One region of the Rhizobium sp. 01N447_2 genome, then DNA from elsewhere that is predicted to be linked to it. Evidence: predicted binding sites of a transcription regulator. Region 1 holds the regulator's gene; the other holds the start of a gene.
The links. The regulator PhoB, encoded in region 1, activates phosphate uptake and scavenging genes when phosphate is short. The targets are predictions, from matches to a motif close to TGTCATNNANCTGTCAT.
Positions count from the first base shown of each region.

Region 2: a site for PhoB is predicted at 2,291-2,307, ahead of AC1ECN_RS00400 (esterase-like activity of phytase family protein). Genes of this name have one in related genera too.

Region 1 covers NZ_JBFTQY010000019.1:65,352-74,657, forward strand. Annotated here, with positions in the region: gene pstA (phosphate ABC transporter permease PstA) at 1-321, shown strand, start outside; gene pstB (phosphate ABC transporter ATP-binding protein PstB) at 337-1,152, shown strand; gene phoU (phosphate signaling complex protein PhoU) at 1,197-1,910, shown strand; gene phoB (phosphate regulon transcriptional regulator PhoB) at 2,043-2,726, shown strand; gene AC1ECN_RS16280 (GcrA family cell cycle regulator) at 3,309-3,842, opposite strand; gene AC1ECN_RS16285 (aspartate aminotransferase family protein) at 4,263-5,462, shown strand; gene argF (ornithine carbamoyltransferase) at 5,505-6,419, shown strand; gene AC1ECN_RS16295 (Hsp33 family molecular chaperone) at 6,510-7,502, shown strand; gene apaG (Co2+/Mg2+ efflux protein ApaG) at 7,803-8,195, opposite strand; gene AC1ECN_RS16305 (O-succinylhomoserine sulfhydrylase) at 8,485-9,306, opposite strand, start outside.
Region 2 covers NZ_JBFTQY010000001.1:85,391-92,803, forward strand. Annotated here, with positions in the region: gene AC1ECN_RS00380 (SRPBCC domain-containing protein) at 1-126, opposite strand, end outside; gene AC1ECN_RS00385 (ArsR/SmtB family transcription factor) at 196-528, shown strand; gene AC1ECN_RS00390 (helix-turn-helix domain-containing protein) at 605-1,141, shown strand; gene AC1ECN_RS00395 (NAD-dependent epimerase/dehydratase family protein) at 1,239-2,222, shown strand; gene AC1ECN_RS00400 (esterase-like activity of phytase family protein) at 2,468-3,955, shown strand; RNA gene ssrS (6S RNA) at 4,037-4,195, opposite strand; gene AC1ECN_RS00410 (cell division protein ZapA) at 4,265-4,642, opposite strand; gene AC1ECN_RS00415 (DUF4164 domain-containing protein) at 4,658-4,933, opposite strand; gene tkt (transketolase) at 5,268-7,241, shown strand; gene gap (type I glyceraldehyde-3-phosphate dehydrogenase) at 7,323-7,413, shown strand, end outside.

The DNA of each region.
Region 1 (9,306 bases):
AAGATGCAGATGGTGTTCCACCATGTTCTGCCGCTTGCCATGCCCGGCATCCTCACCGGCACGATCATCGGGCTGGCGCACGCGCTCGGCGAAACCGCGCCGCTGCTCCTCATCGGCATGGTCGCCTTCGTCGCCAACGCGCCGACGACACCGCTCGATCCCTCGACGGCTCTGCCCGTACAGGTCTATATGTGGGCCAACGAGGCCGAACGTGCCTTCGTTGAGCGTACTTCGGGTGCCATCATCGTCCTGCTCCTGTTCCTGATCGTCATGAACATGGGCGCCATCCTCTTGCGTCGTCGCTTCGAGCGCCGCTGGTAAACGGAGTTAAACATCATGAATATGTTGACGGAAGCTGCAGTTGAAAAGGCGCTGGATCGCAAGATGAGCAACGTCCCTTATAAGATGATCGGAAAGGAAGTCTCGGTTTACTACGGCGAGAAGCGCGCGCTTTTCGATGTGAACCTGAACGTCCGCGAAAACACGGTAACCGCCCTGATCGGCCCGTCCGGCTGCGGGAAGTCGACCTTCCTGCGGTGCCTCAACCGCATGAACGACACGATCGACGGCTGCCGCGTCACCGGCAAGATCACGCTTGATACCGACGATATCTATGATCCCGATATCGACGTCGTCGAGCTTCGCGCCCGGGTCGGCATGGTCTTCCAGAAGCCCAACCCGTTCCCGAAGACGATCTATGAAAACGTCTCCTACGGCCCGCGCATCCATGGCCTTGCCAAGTCGAAGGCCGACCTCGACCAGATCGTCGAGACCAGCCTGCAGCGCGCCGGCCTCTGGAACGAGGTCAAGGACCGCGTGCACGAGTCCGGCACCGGCCTGTCGGGCGGTCAGCAGCAGCGCCTCTGCATTGCGCGTGCCGTCGCCGTCAGCCCTGAAGTGATCCTGATGGACGAGCCCTGCTCGGCGCTCGACCCGATCGCCACCGCCAAGGTCGAGGAGTTGATCCACGAGCTGCGCGAGAACTACACGATCGTCATCGTCACCCACTCCATGCAGCAGGCCGCGCGCGTCTCGCAGCGCACCGCCATGTTCCACCTCGGCAATCTCGTCGAGGAGAACGACACCGACAAGATGTTCACCAATCCCGACGATCCGCGCACCCAGGACTACATCATGGGTCGCTTCGGCTGATTTTGGCGTCACCAAGCCTTTCCGTTATTCGAGGATAAAGCCCCATGGCATCGACACATATTTATTCTGCCTATGATGATGATCTGAAGTTCCTGTCCAGGCGGATTTCCGAAATGGGCGGCCTGGCCGAGCAGATGGTCGCCGAAGCCGTGCGGGCGCTGGTCAACGGCGATACCGCGCTGGCGCAGAAGGTCATCTCCGACGATGTGATCCTCGATCACGCCGAACGCGAAATCGGCGACAAGGCGATCGTCACCATCGCCCGCCGCCAGCCGATGGCCGCGGACCTGCGCGAAATCATGGGTTCGATCCGCATCGCCGCCGATCTCGAACGCGTCGGCGACCTTGGCAAGAACACCGCCAAGCGCGTCATCGCCGTCCAAAGCACCGGCGTTCCCCGCAAGCTCGCCCGCGGCCTCGAGCATCTGTCCGAGCTGGCGCTCGTCCAGCTCAAGGAAGTGCTCGATGTCTACACCAATCGTTCCGCCGACAAGGCGAATGCGATCCGCGAACGCGACAACGAGATCGACGCGATGTACACCTCGCTGTTCCGCGAGCTCCTGACCTACATGATGGAAGATCCGCGCAACATCACCAGCTGCACGCATCTTCTCTTCTGCGCCAAGAACATCGAGCGCATCGGCGACCACGCCACCAACATCGCCGAGACGATCTTTTACATGACGACAGGCGCGCAGCCGGAAGGCGACCGTCCGAAGGACGACAGCGCCAACACCGTCGGCGCGGTCACCGAATAACCGCCCACACCCGCCGCTTGCGTGCGCGCCCATCCGGGCGCGCAAGAGGTCGCAGCCAATTCTGATTTTGCGCAGGATGCATTGCTTAAATCACCCCCGGTTTAAGGATCATGCGCGAGGAGACCGACACGCATGATCCCGAGAGTTGCAGTTGTTGAAGACGAGGAAGCCCTCAGCGTGCTTCTTCGCTACAATCTCGAAGCGGAAGGCTTCGAGGTCGATACCATCCTTCGTGGCGACGAAGCCGAAATGCGACTTCAGGAGCGCACGCCCGATCTTCTCATCCTCGATTGGATGCTGCCTGGCGTCTCCGGCATCGAGCTCTGCCGGCGCCTGCGCATGCGGCCGGAAACCGAGCGCCTGCCGATCATCATGCTGACGGCGCGCGGCGAGGAGAGCGAGCGTGTCCGCGGATTGTCGACGGGCGCCGACGATTATGTCGTCAAGCCCTTCTCGACCCCCGAGCTCGTTGCCCGCGTCAAGGCGATGCTGCGCCGCGCCCGTCCCGAGGTGCTGTCGACGGTGCTGAAATGCGGTGACATCGAGCTCGACCGCGAGACCCATCGCGTCCATCGCAAGACCCGCGAAGTCCGCCTCGGCCCCACCGAATTCCGCCTGCTGGAATTCCTGATGTCGTCGCCAGGCCGGGTCTTCTCCCGCTCACAGCTTCTCGACGGCGTCTGGGGCCACGACATCTATGTCGACGAGCGCACCGTCGACGTCCATGTCGGCCGCCTGCGCAAGGCGCTGAATTTTTCCAACATGCAGGACGTCATCCGCACCGTCCGCGGCGCCGGTTATTCGATGGAAGCCTGAGGGCTTCCGTTCTGGTTGCTGACAAAGTCGCTCGTGCTAACGTCCTAACCTACCGGGGTCGAGCCACTCGTCTCGACCCGTCCTCCGGACCCCGTAGACGGGGCGAGGGGACGTGCTCTGCGAAAGGTTGGTGGGGACAGAGAGGGTTGCGGCACAATCTCTTCTCCCCTCGGGGAGAAGGTGCCGGCAGGCGGATGAGGGGGCCACACGGCACACTCTTTCCGTGATAACCTATCCCACATGCCGAACGGCTGCGCCCTGAACACGATCGAAACGACGCCAACGCGGTCGAAACCCGCATGGTGTTGTAAGAAAGACCGGCTTCCCTGGCCCCCCTCATCCGCCCTACGGGCACCTTCTCCCCGAGGGGAGAAGAGGGAATCGAGATGTTGCGGCATGTCACTTCGCCCCTTGAGAACCGAAGGAAAGGTCGAGACCCATGGCTCGACCCTGGTTGGTGGCGGCAGCCGGATGAGGGCAAGTCGGCGTTCTCAACGAACTGAACACCCAAGCGCTCCCATCCGCGCATAAAAAAACGGGCCACTCGGCCCGTTTTCTGCATTCTAACGATGGTCAGCCCGCTCAGCTGGCCCGCGCTGCCGCCCGGCGGCGTTCGTTCACCGGCTGGTAGGCAAGCTTCTGGTGATAGCTGCAATAGGGCGAATTGTCGGGGGATTCGCAGCCGCAGAAATGGAAGTCGTCCTTCAGCGGATCGCCGACCGGCCACTTGCAGGTGCGTTCGGTCAGTTCCGTCAGGCCGAGGCGGCGGGAAATCGGCACCACCACATTGCCTCTCGGCACGTATTCCATTTCCTCGATCGTTTCGATCTCGATCTCTTCCTTCAGCATCGTCGCGCCCTGCTGGCGGGTGACGGTGCGGGTGGTGATCCGAGAGGCGAAGTTCGGCGCGCGCGGCGCCGATGTATTGCGCTTCGGCGTTCGCGCCGCGGTGTTGGTGCCGCCGGCCTTGGCGCGGCCGGGAAGGCACAGCCGGTGCACTTTACCGATGACCGCGTTTCGGCTGACACCGCCAAGTTGTGCCGCGATCTGGCTCGCGCTCAGTCCTTCGGCCCAARGCTTCTTGAGTTTCTCGACCCGCTCGTCTGTCCAGTTCATGCCCTGTCTCCACCTTTTGCGTTGGTGATGGCAGAATCCCTCACCGTTGTCCCGGGAGCTCCGAAACAAGAAACGCTTGATCAATTTTGGTGACTAGTTCCGCCGCATGCAGTCTAGTAATTGATCTTTAACCTAGTGTGAGCCTGACTCCGTGACAAGAGTCGCATGAATCCGGATGAATCGAATTCGTAGTTTTCCCCAACTTGCTGTCCCTGCGTGGCATTTCTGCAATAATGCCTGTTGAAGACTGAAAATGCCGCTGTACACCTGTGCTGCATACGCTAAGGGCGCCGTTTTGTTGACATTGCAGCGCGAAAAGGAAATAGTGCCACTCGCCGCCGCAAGGCGGCATTTTTGATTTTTCGGGCCTGGTTTCCTTAGCCGGAGTCATTGCCCGGCAACTTTGATGGAGATCGCGCCATGGCTGAAGCCGCGCCGCTTTATGACACCTATTCTCGTGCCCCGCTGCGGTTCGAGCGAGGCGAGGGCGTATGGCTGATCACCGAAACTGGCGAGCGATATCTCGATTTCGGCGCCGGCGTCGCCGTCACGTCCGTCGGCCACAGCAATCCGCATGTGGTCGGCGCACTGAAGGAGCAGGCCGACAAGGTCTGGCACCTGTCGAACATCTACGAGATCCCCGGACAGGAGCGTCTGGCAAAACGCCTGACGGACGCCACCTTCGCCGACAAGGTGTTCTTCACCAACTCAGGCGCCGAGGCGCTCGAATGCGCGATCAAGACGGCGCGCCGCTATCAGTTTTCCAAGGGCCATCCCGAGCGCTTCCATATCATCACCTTCGAAGGCGCCTTCCACGGACGGACGCTGGCAACGATTGCCGCCGGCGGTCAGGAGAAATATCTCGAAGGCTTCGGCCCCAAGGCGCCGGGTTTCGATCAGGTGCCTTTCGGCGATATCGAAGCGGTCCGCGCCGCGATCACCGATGCCACGGCCGGCATCCTCATCGAGCCGGTGCAGGGCGAGGGCGGTGTCCGTCCTGCCACCACCGAATTCATGAAGGCGCTTCGCCAGCTCTGCGACGATAACGACCTGCTGTTGATCCTCGACGAGGTCCAGACGGGCGTCGGCCGCACCGGCAAGCTCTTCGCCCATGAATGGTCGGGCATCACCCCCGATATCATGGCTGTCGCCAAGGGCATCGGCGGCGGGTTCCCGCTCGGCGCCTGCCTTGCCACGTCAGAGGCCGCCTCCGGCATGAAGGCCGGCACGCATGGCTCGACCTATGGCGGCAATCCGCTTGCCATGGCCGTCGGCAGCGCCGTGCTCGACATCATCCTTGCCGATGGCTTCCTCCAGCATGTGCGCGACGTTGCACTGGTCTTCCGCCAGGGCCTCGCCTCGCTGAAGGATCGTTATCCCGATGTGATCGAGGACGTGCGCGGCGAAGGGCTTTTGCTCGGCATCAAGGCTGCCGTTCCCTCAGCCGAACTGCTGCAGGCGATCCGCGCCGCCCATCTGCTCGGCGTGCCTGCCGGCGACAATGTCATCCGCCTTCTTCCGCCGCTCGTGGTCACCGCCGAGGAAGCCCGCGAGGGCCTTGCCCGCGTCGAGCGCGCCGCCGAGAGCATTCGCGCCTCCAAGGTCAAGAAGACGGCTTGAAGAGTTTGCCGCCTTCGGGCGCAGCACAGGTAAGAAGACGATATGACACCTAAACATTTCCTCGATCTCTCGGCGGTCACATCAGCCGATCTCAGAACCATCATGAACGATGCGCTTTCCCGCAAGCAGGCCTTCAAGGCAGGCCAGGGCGACAAGCCGCTCGCCGGCAAGATGCTGGCGATGATCTTCGAGAAGCCCTCGACGCGCACCCGTGTCTCCTTCGACGTCGGCATGCGCCAGCTCGGCGGCGAAACGCTGTTCCTCTCCGGCACCGAGATGCAGCTCGGCCGCGCCGAGACGATCGGCGACACCGCCAAGGTGCTGTCGCGTTATGTCGATGCGATCATGATCCGCACCACCGAGCATTCGCGGCTGGTCGAGCTTGCCGAGCATGCGACCGTGCCTGTCATCAATGCGCTGACGGATGACACCCATCCCTGCCAGATCATGGCCGATATCATGACCTTCGAAGAGCACCGCGGCCCGATCAAGGGCAAGACCATCGCCTGGACCGGCGACGGCAACAATGTGCTGCATTCGCTGGTCGAGGGTGCCGCGCGTTTCGGCTACCGCATGAACATGGCCGTGCCCCTTGGCTCCGAGCCCAAGGATCACTATCTGAACTGGGCCCGCAATGAGGGCGCCGAAATCATGCTCTGCCATGATGCCGACCGTGCGGTCGCCGGCGTCGATTGCGTGGTGACCGATACCTGGGTCTCCATGAATCAGGAACATCGGGCCCGGGGTCACAATGTCTTCCAGCCTTATCAGGTCAACGCGGCCTTGATGGCGAAAGCCGGCAATGATGCATTGTTCATGCATTGCCTGCCCGCCCATCGCGGTGAGGAAGTGACGGACGAAGTGATCGACGGTCCGCAATCCGTGGTCTTCGATGAAGCGGAAAACCGTCTTCATGCGCAGAAGTCGATTCTTGCTTGGTGCCTGGGCGCGATCTGAACCATAATCGGACGTCGCGAGTCACAACTCGCGACCGCGTGAGCGAAGGGAACGCTGGCCCATCGCTCTGAAAACTAGGAGTGAAAAAGCATGGCAGAAGCTGCAGCCGCCCTCGGCCAGTTTGATTTCGCCGGCGATGACCATGTCGTCCCCTTCCAGGTGGAGGGGCTGGATGTGCGTGGCCGCGCCGTCCAGCTCGGCCCGATGCTCGATGCGATCCTCGAGCGCCATCATTATCCCGCGCCCGTTGCCCGGCTGCTTGCCGAAGTCGTCGTGCTGACGGTGCTGCTCGGCACCTCGCTGAAGTTCGACGGCAAGTTCACGGTGCAGACCAAGGGCGATGGCCCGGTCGATCTTCTCGTCGCCGATTTCTCGACGCCGGAAAATGTCCGCGCCTATGCCCGTTTCGATCAGGCGCTGCTCAACAAGGCGATCGAGTCAGGCGAGACCGAGCCGGAGCAACTGCTCGGCAAGGGCGTGCTCGCCTTCACCATCGACCAGGGCAAGTTCAGCCAGCCTTACCAGGGCATCGTTCCGCTCGACGGCACCACGCTGGAAGAAATTGCCGGCGTCTATTTCCGCCAGTCGGAACAGATCCCGACGCGCGTCCGCCTTGCCGCGGCCGAACTCTTCGACCGTGACGATGCGGGCAAGCCACGCCATCGCTGGCGGGCAGGCGGCCTCGTCGCCCAGTTCCTGCCGGAAGCGCCGGAGCGCATGCGCCAGCCGGATCTCCACGGCGGCGACGGCGACACCGGCAGCCGCCCGCATGGCGAGGACGACGCCTGGCTCGAAGCGCGTTCGCTGGTTGAGACCATCGACGCCGATGAACTGACCGATCCGCTGGTCGGCACCGAGCGGCTGCTGTTCCGCCTGTTCCACGAGCGCGGCGTGCGCGTTTACGAACCGCGTGCCGTCTTCGATCGCTGCAGCTGCTCGCGCGACAAGATCAAGGGCGTGCTCAAGGGCTTTTCGGCCGAGGAGATCGAGGCCAGCCAGGAAAACGGCGAAATCGCCGTCACCTGCGAATTCTGCTCGACCACCTACCGCTTCGAGCCGGCCGAGCTTCAGCCGGCTGAATAGTTGACACCACCGCTGTCCGGTTCGCGCCGATGGCTGCCCCTCACCCTAACCTTGCGGGGGTCGAGCCACTGGTCTCGACCCGTCCTGCGGACCCCCGTAAAACGGGGCGAGGGGACGTGCGCTACGAAAGGTTGGTGGGGAACGGAGAGGTCGCGACACGTCCCCTTCGCCCCGCAAAAGCGGGGAGAAGGTGCCGGCAGGCGGATGAGGGGCAGGCCTCGGCAATCCCCCAGGAGCCGGGCGTTGAGGACGTCTCAGGACCGTGGCGCCGACGGAATATGACGTCTCAATTGATGCGCCTCAATTAAGCACGCGCAGCAGCCCAGGCGAATCCAGCGAGAAGGCGGGGATGTCGACATCGAACATCTCGCCTTCGTCCGTTTCCATCTGGTAATGACCGAACATCAGTCCTGAGGGCGTGTCGAGCGGGCAGCCGGAGGAATATTCGTAGGTGTCGCCGGGGCTGAGCCGCGGCTGTTCGCCGACGACGCCGGGACCGGTGACCTCGTCAACCTGGCCGTTCTGGTCGGTGATGTTCCAGTAACGATTGACCAGCCGAACGGCTATGCCGGAATTGTTGCTGATGACAATCCGGTAACCCCAGACATAGCGGTCGTCGTCCGGATCGGATTGCTCCTCCAGATAGAACGGCTCGACGACAACTTCGATCTCTCTTGTGAGGGCGCGATACATGCCTTGCACCTTAGTCAAGATATCTTACCCGTATCTTATAAGAGGCCCTGTCCGTCAAGAAACGGAACAATTATCATCGCTGAAATGTCTATGATCCGAAGGGTTTTCGAACGTTAAGCCTAATTGTCAGTGTTAATTCCGTTTCGGAACGCCGCGGCGGGCAAACTTGTTCCCCCCGGTCTCACCCAGTGAGGTCCGGCACGGTCTCACCTTGGTGAGATCCGGCCTCACCTTGTGAGGTCCGGCACGGCCGAACCCCAAATGAGGTCCGGCCGCCTTTATCCCTAGATCAGGCCGAGACCTTGGCAAGCGCCTTCGCGAAATCCTCGATCAGGTCGTCGGTATCCTCGATGCCGGCCGAAAGGCGGACCGTACCCGGAGAAATGCCGAGTTCGGCGCGCGCCTCGTCCGTCAGGTTCTTGTGCGTGGTCGTCGCCGGATGGGTGATCAGGCTCTTGCTGTCGCCAAGATTGTTGGAGATCTTGACGATATCGAGCGCGTTCTGCAGCGCGAAGGCCGCATCCTTGCCGCCCTTCAGCTCGAACGCGACCAGCGTCGAGCCGCCGGTCATCTGCTTGGCGATGATATCGGCCTGCGGATGGTCCTTGCGGCCGGGATAGATCACCTTGGCGACCTTGCCTTGCTCGGCCAGGAAATCGGCGATCTTTGCCGCATTCTCGGTCTGCTGACGCACGCGCAGCGGCAGCGTCTCGATCCCCTTCAACAGCGTCCAGGCATTGAACGGCGACATCGCCGGGCCGGTATGGCGGAAGTAGTCGTGCAGGTTCTCGTCGATCCATTCCTTGTCGGAAAGCACGACACCGCCGAGGCAGCGGCCCTGTCCGTCAATATGCTTGGTGGCGGAATAAACGACGATATGGGCGCCGAGCTCCAGGGGCTTCTGAAAGAGCGGCGTTGCGAAGACGTTGTCGACGACGACCTTGGCGCCGATCTGGTTGGCGAGCTTGGAAACGCCTGCGATATCGATCACTTCGAGCGTCGGGTTGGTCGGGCTTTCCAGGAAGAACACCTTGGTCTTCGGCGTGATCGCCTTTTCCCAATTCGCCAGATCCCGGCCGTCGATCAGCGTGCAGTCGATGCCGTATTTCGG
Region 2 (7,413 bases), on a different contig from region 1:
GAGCGGCGCGCTCGCCCCACCGATCGTGGTGAAATAGCTGCTGAGCTTCTTCGGGTTGACGACGGCATCGAACACCTCTGCAACGGGGCGACCGACACGGCCGGAAATGCGGATTCCGAGAGACATGACACTTCTCCTCTTCTCCAGTGTGTCTGTTCCATTGTCCTTGGCGCCATTATGTTATAAAAATATAACATGTCAAGCGAATCAACCGACGACCCCGTTTTCAAGGCGCTGGCGCATCATCGCCGCCGCGAAATCCTCGATCTGCTCAAGGATGGCCCCCGAACCACGGGGACCCTTTGCGAGACGTTTCCGCAGATGGATCGCTGTACGGTGATGCAGCATCTGAAGGTGCTGGAAGAGGCTGACCTGGTCATCGCCAGGAAGGAAGGCCGCGAGCGCTGGAACCACCTGAACAGCCTGCCGATCAAACACATCTATGACCGCTGGATCAGCACCTATGCCGGACATTCCCTGTCGATTCTCGACCGGCTGAAAGACGACCTCGAGGGCCAGCCCGAATAATGATCCGGCCGCCCAACAGCTTGCTTGCCGGCCAGCCCAAGCCTTATGCTGGCCAAAACGGCACGGGATCAGGCAGATGACGATATCGGGCGCCGGCATACGCCGCAGGCGGCTGCTGCGCAGCATGAAGCAGGAACATCTCGCCGAACTCCTCGGCGTCAACCAGGCGACGGTCTCACGCTGGGAGCGCGATCAGCTCGCCCTGTCGGGCGAACAGGCCGCCAAGCTGGAACGGATTTTCGCCTCACCGCAATATGCAGCAGTCGATACGGCGCTGAAACGGCTGGTCGAGGATTCCGTCCGGCCGGTGCATCTGATCTGCGACCGCACCCACCGGCTGCTCTCCGCCTCCCGCCCGAGGCAGGCAGAGTGGCGGGCGCCGCTCGGCGCCTTTCTCGGCCGCTCCCTATTCTCTTATGTATCCGCCGAAATCGCCGCCGCCGAGCAGTCGCTGGAGGAGCGCGGCTGGCATGAGGGCAGGCTCTCGTCGTTGACCCTCGATACCGGCGCGAACGGCAATGCGCTGCTGCCGATCGCCGCCGGCCGCGTGACCTGGGAACGGATCATGCTTTCCGACGGCAGCACTGGCCGCCTTGTTACGACCATCGGCTGAGCCTCAAGCTTTCCTGCACGCCCATGCATAATTTATGCGTTGTCTGAAAACCTTAGTCTTTATAGCGTCCGCCGCCGAACGGTCAGGAGACGATGTGATGACGATACTGGTGACGGGAAGTGCCGGCCATCTCGGCGAAGCGCTGATGCGGACCTTGAGGGCGGAAAGCCGCTGGGTGCGCGGCATCGATATCAAGCCCTCGGCTTTTACCGACATGGTCGGCTCGATCAGTGATCGCGCGTTCGTCCGGCAGGCGATGTCAGGCATCAGCCACGTCATCCATGCCGCGACGCTGCACAAACCGCATGTGGCAACCCACGGCAATTACGATTTCCTCGACACCAATATCGCCGGCACCCTCAACCTGCTCGAAGAAGCGGTCGCAGCAGGCGTTGCAAGCTTCGTCTTCACCAGCACCACCAGCACCTTCGGTGCGGCATTAACGCCGGCTGCCGGCGAACCGGCGGCATGGGTGACTGAGGACGTGCTTCCCGTCGCGAAAAACATCTACGGCGTAACGAAACTCGCCGCCGAAGGCTTGTGCGAACTCTTCGCCCGCAAGTCCGGCCTGCCGGTGGTCATTCTCAGGACGTCGCGTTTCTTTCCCGAAAACGACGACAATCCTGATATTCGTAACGGCTATTCGGCAGAGAATGCCCAGGCCAACGAGCTTCTTCACCGCCGCGTCGATATCAGCGACGTGGTCAGCGCCCATCTGCTGGCGCTCGAAAAGGCGCCGGCAATCGGCTTTGGCCGCTACATCATCTCCGCCACGACGCCGTTTTCGGCAAGTGATCTCGCCGCGATCCGGCGCGACGCGCCTCACGTCGTCGAACGACTGTTCCCGGGTGCAGGCGCCCTTTACGCATCACGCGGCTGGAAGATGTTTCCTTCGCTCGACCGTGTCTATGTCAACGAACGCGCAAGGCGGGAACTCGGCTGGCAGCCGCGATATGATTTCCGTTTCGTGCTCGATTGCCTGCGCGACAACAGGGAGTGGCGAAGCCCTTTGGCGCTGAATGTCGGCTCCAAGGGCTACCACGATGAGGTCTTCGCCGAAGGGCCTTACCCGGTCGGATAGAGCAGCAGCTGGAATGCGGACACGCGAAAGCCCGACTTCCTCTCCAGCATGACGCTTTCGCTGAGAAGTGTCATCCAGATATCACGATCCCGTCATAGACCGTCTGCCGGGGATATGTGGCGACGAAATCCAGGGCGTGTTGTGCCATCGGGAAATCGAATCCAGGCCGGGGTGTCATTTGAAGCGGTGTCCAGCCTGCGGGCGGAAGCCGTTTCGAGAGCGCTTTTGACCGAGAGGGTATTTCCATGAAGAATGTCAGACCATACGCATCGCGGCTGTTCGCCGCGGTTCTCGCGGCATCCGCCGCCGCGCCAGTCGTCGCAATGGCCGAGAATTCCGCCACCGTCGGCGGCCTCACCTTCGTCAACAAGGGCTTGGTGGGCATCGGCCGCATTCCGGCCAACCAGCGTGACAAATTCGGCGAGACCTTCGGTTCCGGCTCGGGCATGGCGATCGATCCCGCCGCCTGGAGCCGCGACGGCGCCGGCTACAAGGGCACGCTCTACCTGTTGCCCGACCGCGGTTACAACGCCGTCGGCACCGTTGATTACCGGCCACGTCTGAACACCATCTCGATCGGCCTGACGCCGACCGCTCCGGGTGCGGCACCCGAGGTCGGCAAGGAACAGTCGGGCGTCGACGCAAAGCTCGTCGATTCCACACTCTTCGTCGACGACAGGGGCGGCGACATGACCGGTCTCGACCCGGAATCCGGCGTCCGCCCCGCTGCCGGTAGTTTTCCCGCGCTGCCGCAGGCGACGAACGGCAAGATCGCGCTCGACAATGAAGCCATCATCCGCATGGCCGACGGCAGCATGTTCGTCAGCGACGAATACGGGCCTTATATCTATCACTTCGCCGCTGACGGACACCTGCTCTCCGCCACCCAGCCGCCGAAGGCGCTTTTGCCGATGCGCAAGGGCGCGTTGAGCTTTGCCTCCAACAATCCCGGCTCCGGCGCCTCCGCTCCGGACCCGAAAGATCCGGAGACCGGCCGCCAGAACAACCAGGGTCTCGAAGGCATGGCGATGACGCCTGATGGCAAGTTCATCATCGCTGTGCTGCAGTCGGTCGCCCGCCAGGACGGCGGCGATTCCGGCTCGACCCGCCAGAATACCCGCGCCATGATCTATGACGCCGCCGATCCCGATCACTTGAAACTGGTGCACGAATATGTCGTGCCGCTGCCGGACTTCAAGGACGCCAAGGACAAGACGACGATCGCCGCCGAGAGCGAAATCGTCGCCCTGTCCGACAAGACCTTCCTGATGCTCGCCCGCGACAGCGGCAACGGCCAGGGCCTGAAGGGCGACACCTCGCTCTACCGCAAGGTCGACATCGTCGACATTTCCGCCGCGACCGACATCGCCGGCAGCGATTTCGATGACGGCAAGCCGATCGCGCCGAAGGGCGTCATCGATCCCTCGCTGACGCCGGCGACGCTGACACCCTTCATCGACCTCAACGACAAGACCGATCTCACCCGCTTCGGCCTGCACAACGGCGCGCCGAACGACAAGAACAATCTGTCGGAAAAGTGGGAAGCCATGGGTCTGGCGAGCGTTCTCGACCCGAACCTGCCGGACGACTACTTCCTGTTCGTCGCCAATGACAACGACTTCTTGACGCAGGATGGTTTCCAGGTGGGTGCCGCCTACAAGGCGGACGGCGGTGCCGACGTCGACACCATGTTCCAGGTCTTCCAGGTCACCCTTCCAGGTCTGAAGAAGTAACGGACGCGCTGAAGAAGGGCGAACGGGCAACCCGCGTTCGCCCGCCATATCCGGCGTCTTCGCTGAAAATGGAAGGAAACGGTGCGATCCACGACCACCGATGGATGTTTACGATCCTGGGTGCCTACAAACGTAGGTGGGCGCCGTGTGTCCAGGCCCACGGGCCTGGCCAGGGACAGCTCCCTTTGGATCGAGTATGGCCCCAGGGATTGTGGTTCCTGTCGAGAGGCGCAGACCGCATGGCGATATATAAGGTCGTTTGTGCTGGCGCGCCAGTGGCGACGGAAGGCCGCCCCTATTTAATTGAGATCAATTGAGTTCGGGGGCGGACCGGCCGTTCAGCTTGTCGGTGATGCCGCGGATGCGGCTCGACACTTCACTGAGCGCTGCCGCAAGATTTTCCTCGGTCCGGGCGGTGGCTGCAAGCACCGTATCGCGATTGCCGCGCAGCGTCTCGAGCTCGGACTCCAACCCGGCGACGCGGCGCGTCAGCTCGGCAATCTCGTCCGTGATCATGATGCCGGCCATGACGGTGATCCTGAGATCGCCGATTTCCCCGAACTGATCCTTGAGATGGCCGACATAGCGGTCGAAGCGGGTGGCGAGATCGGTCAGGTGATCCTCCTGCCCCTCCTCGCAGGCCATGCGATAGGCCTTGCCGTCGATCGTTACCGTCACCTGCGCCATGCCAAACTCTTTCTATCAGCGATCCAGAACCGCGCGGATCGTTTCCATGGCCGTCACCAGCCGCCGCGATACCTCGCGATTGACCTCTTCCAGCCGGTTGGCGCGGAATTCGGCCTGGTCGAGCTCCTGCGCCAGCCGGGAACGGTCGGCGTGCACACGCCGCACCTCGCCCTCGATCTCGCCCTGCTCGCGCTGCCGCTCGACGCGCATGTCGACGGCGTTTTCGAGGCTCGATATCGCCTGTCTCAATTCGTTGAGCGCTGCTTCCATGGTTTTGCCTGTGGGCATCATGTCTTTCCGATTCCCGCGCAGGATCCGCGAATCGGCACGCCGCGCCGATCCTGCGATTTCAAAAGGATATGCAGCTCGCCGACGGCCCGTCAATAAATCCTGTCACTTGCCCACCGGCCTATCCTGTGGATGAGCGTTTTACATAGGCTCGCCACATCAGATTCGTCATTTGTACAATCGCGCGATCAAATGTCAAAAATCGCCGCTGCGTGCCCGGATTTGGCCTGCCATTTATTGACTTGCCCGTCCCAACTGCTATGTCTCTGCCGCTTTCACTCGATGGTCTTGGAGGCTCGAGGCCATCCCCCCGACACCCGGAACTTGCGGAAAAGCCATGACCTCTCCCGAACAACACGACCGGATGGCGAATGCGATCCGTTTTCTCGCCATGGACGCCGTTGAAAAGGCGAACTCGGGCCACCCGGGCATGCCGATGGGCATGGCCGACGTGGCAACGGTCCTGTTCACCAAATATCTGAAGTTCGATCCGAAGAAGCCGCACTGGCCGAACCGCGATCGCTTCGTGCTGTCAGCCGGCCATGGTTCAATGCTGCTCTATTCGGTGCTGTATCTGACCGGCTATCCGGACATGACGATCGAAGATCTGAAGCAGTTCCGCCAGCTCGGCTCGAAGACTGCCGGCCATCCGGAATACGGTCATGCCACAGGCATCGAAACGACGACCGGTCCGCTCGGCCAGGGCATTGCCAATTCCGTCGGCATGGCGATTGCCGAACGCAAGCTGCGCGAGGAGTTCGGCTCCGATCTCCAGGATCACTACACCTATGCGATCTGCGGCGACGGCTGCCTGATGGAGGGCATCAGCCACGAAGCCATCGCGCTCGCCGGCCACCTGAAGCTCAACAAGCTCGTCCTGTTCTGGGACAATAACTCGATCACCATCGACGGCGCCGTGTCGCTGTCGGATTCCACCGACCAGGTCGCCCGCTTCAAGGCGGTTCACTGGAACACGATCGAGATCGACGGTCACGATCAGGCCGCTATCGCCGACGCGATCGAAGCTGCCCAGAAGTCCGACCGGCCGACCTTCATCGCCTGCAAGACGATCATCGGCTTCGGCGCCCCGAACAAGCAGGGCACCCACAAGGTCCACGGCAACCCGCTCGGCGCCGAAGAAATCGCAGCCACCCGCAAGGCACTGAACTGGGAAGCCGAAGCCTTCGTCATCCCCTCGGACGTTCTCGACAGCTGGCGTGCAGCCGGCGCGCGCTCCGTTGACCTCGTCAAATCCTGGGAAGACGGCCTCGCCAAGGCTCCGGCCAAAGCCGAGTTCACCCGCCGCATGGCAGGCGAGCTGCCGGAAGGTTTCGACGCCGCGATCAGCACATTTAAGAAGAAGCTCGCCGAGACCAAGCCGACGGTTGCGACCCGCAAGGCTTCGGAAGACGCGCTTGAGGTCATCAACGGCTTCCTGCCGGAAACGCTCGGCGGCTCCGCCGACCTGACGCCGTCGAACAACACCAAGACCAGCCAGATGCATTCGATCACCCCGACGGATTTCGCCGGTCGTTATATGCATTGGGGCATCCGCGAGCATGGCATGGCGTCTGCCATGAACGGCATTGCGCTGCATGGCGGCCTCATCCCCTACAGCGGCGGCTTCCTGATCTTCTCGGATTATTGCCGTCCGCCGATCCGCCTCGCTTCGCTGATGGGCATCCGCGTCATTCACGTCCTGACGCATGACTCGATCGGCGTCGGCGAAGACGGCCCGACGCACCAGCCCGTCGAACAGCTCGCCGGTCTGCGCGCCATCCCGAACCTGATGGTCTTCCGTCCGGCCGACGCTACGGAAACGGCGGAATGCTGGCAGATCGCCATCAAGACGCACAACCGTCCTTCGGGCCTTGCTCTGACGCGTCAGAACCTGCTCGCAGCGCGCACCGAATACACCGAAAAGAACCTTTGCGAACAGGGCGCCTATGTGCTCGCCGGCAATGCCGACGCCAAGGTGACGATCTTCGCCTCCGGCTCCGAAGTCGAAATCGCCGTTGCAGCCCGTACGGCACTCGAAGCCAAGGGCGTCACCGTCCGCGTCGTATCGGTTCCCTGCACGGAACTGTTCTTCGAGCAGCCGGAAGCCTATCGCAAGGAAATCCTCGGCAACTCGCCGGTCAAGATCGCCGTCGAAGCCGCCGTTCGCGAAGGCTGGGATGCGTTCATCGGACCGGAAGGCACCTTCATCGGCATGAAGAGCTTCGGCGCTTCCGGCCCGGTCAAGGAAGTTTACAAGCATTTCGGCATCACCGCCGACGCCGTCGTTGCGGCCGCGGAAGCAAAGCTTTAATGAGGGCGCCTTGAGGCGCTCTCCATCTCCTCAATTCCAGGCCCTCGCTATCGGGCCCTACTCTATCGGGAGTGAATGAACATGACAGTCAAGGTTGCCATCAACGGTTTCGGCCGCATCGGCCGCAACGTCCTTCGCGCCATCGTCGAATCCGGCCGCACCGACATCGAAG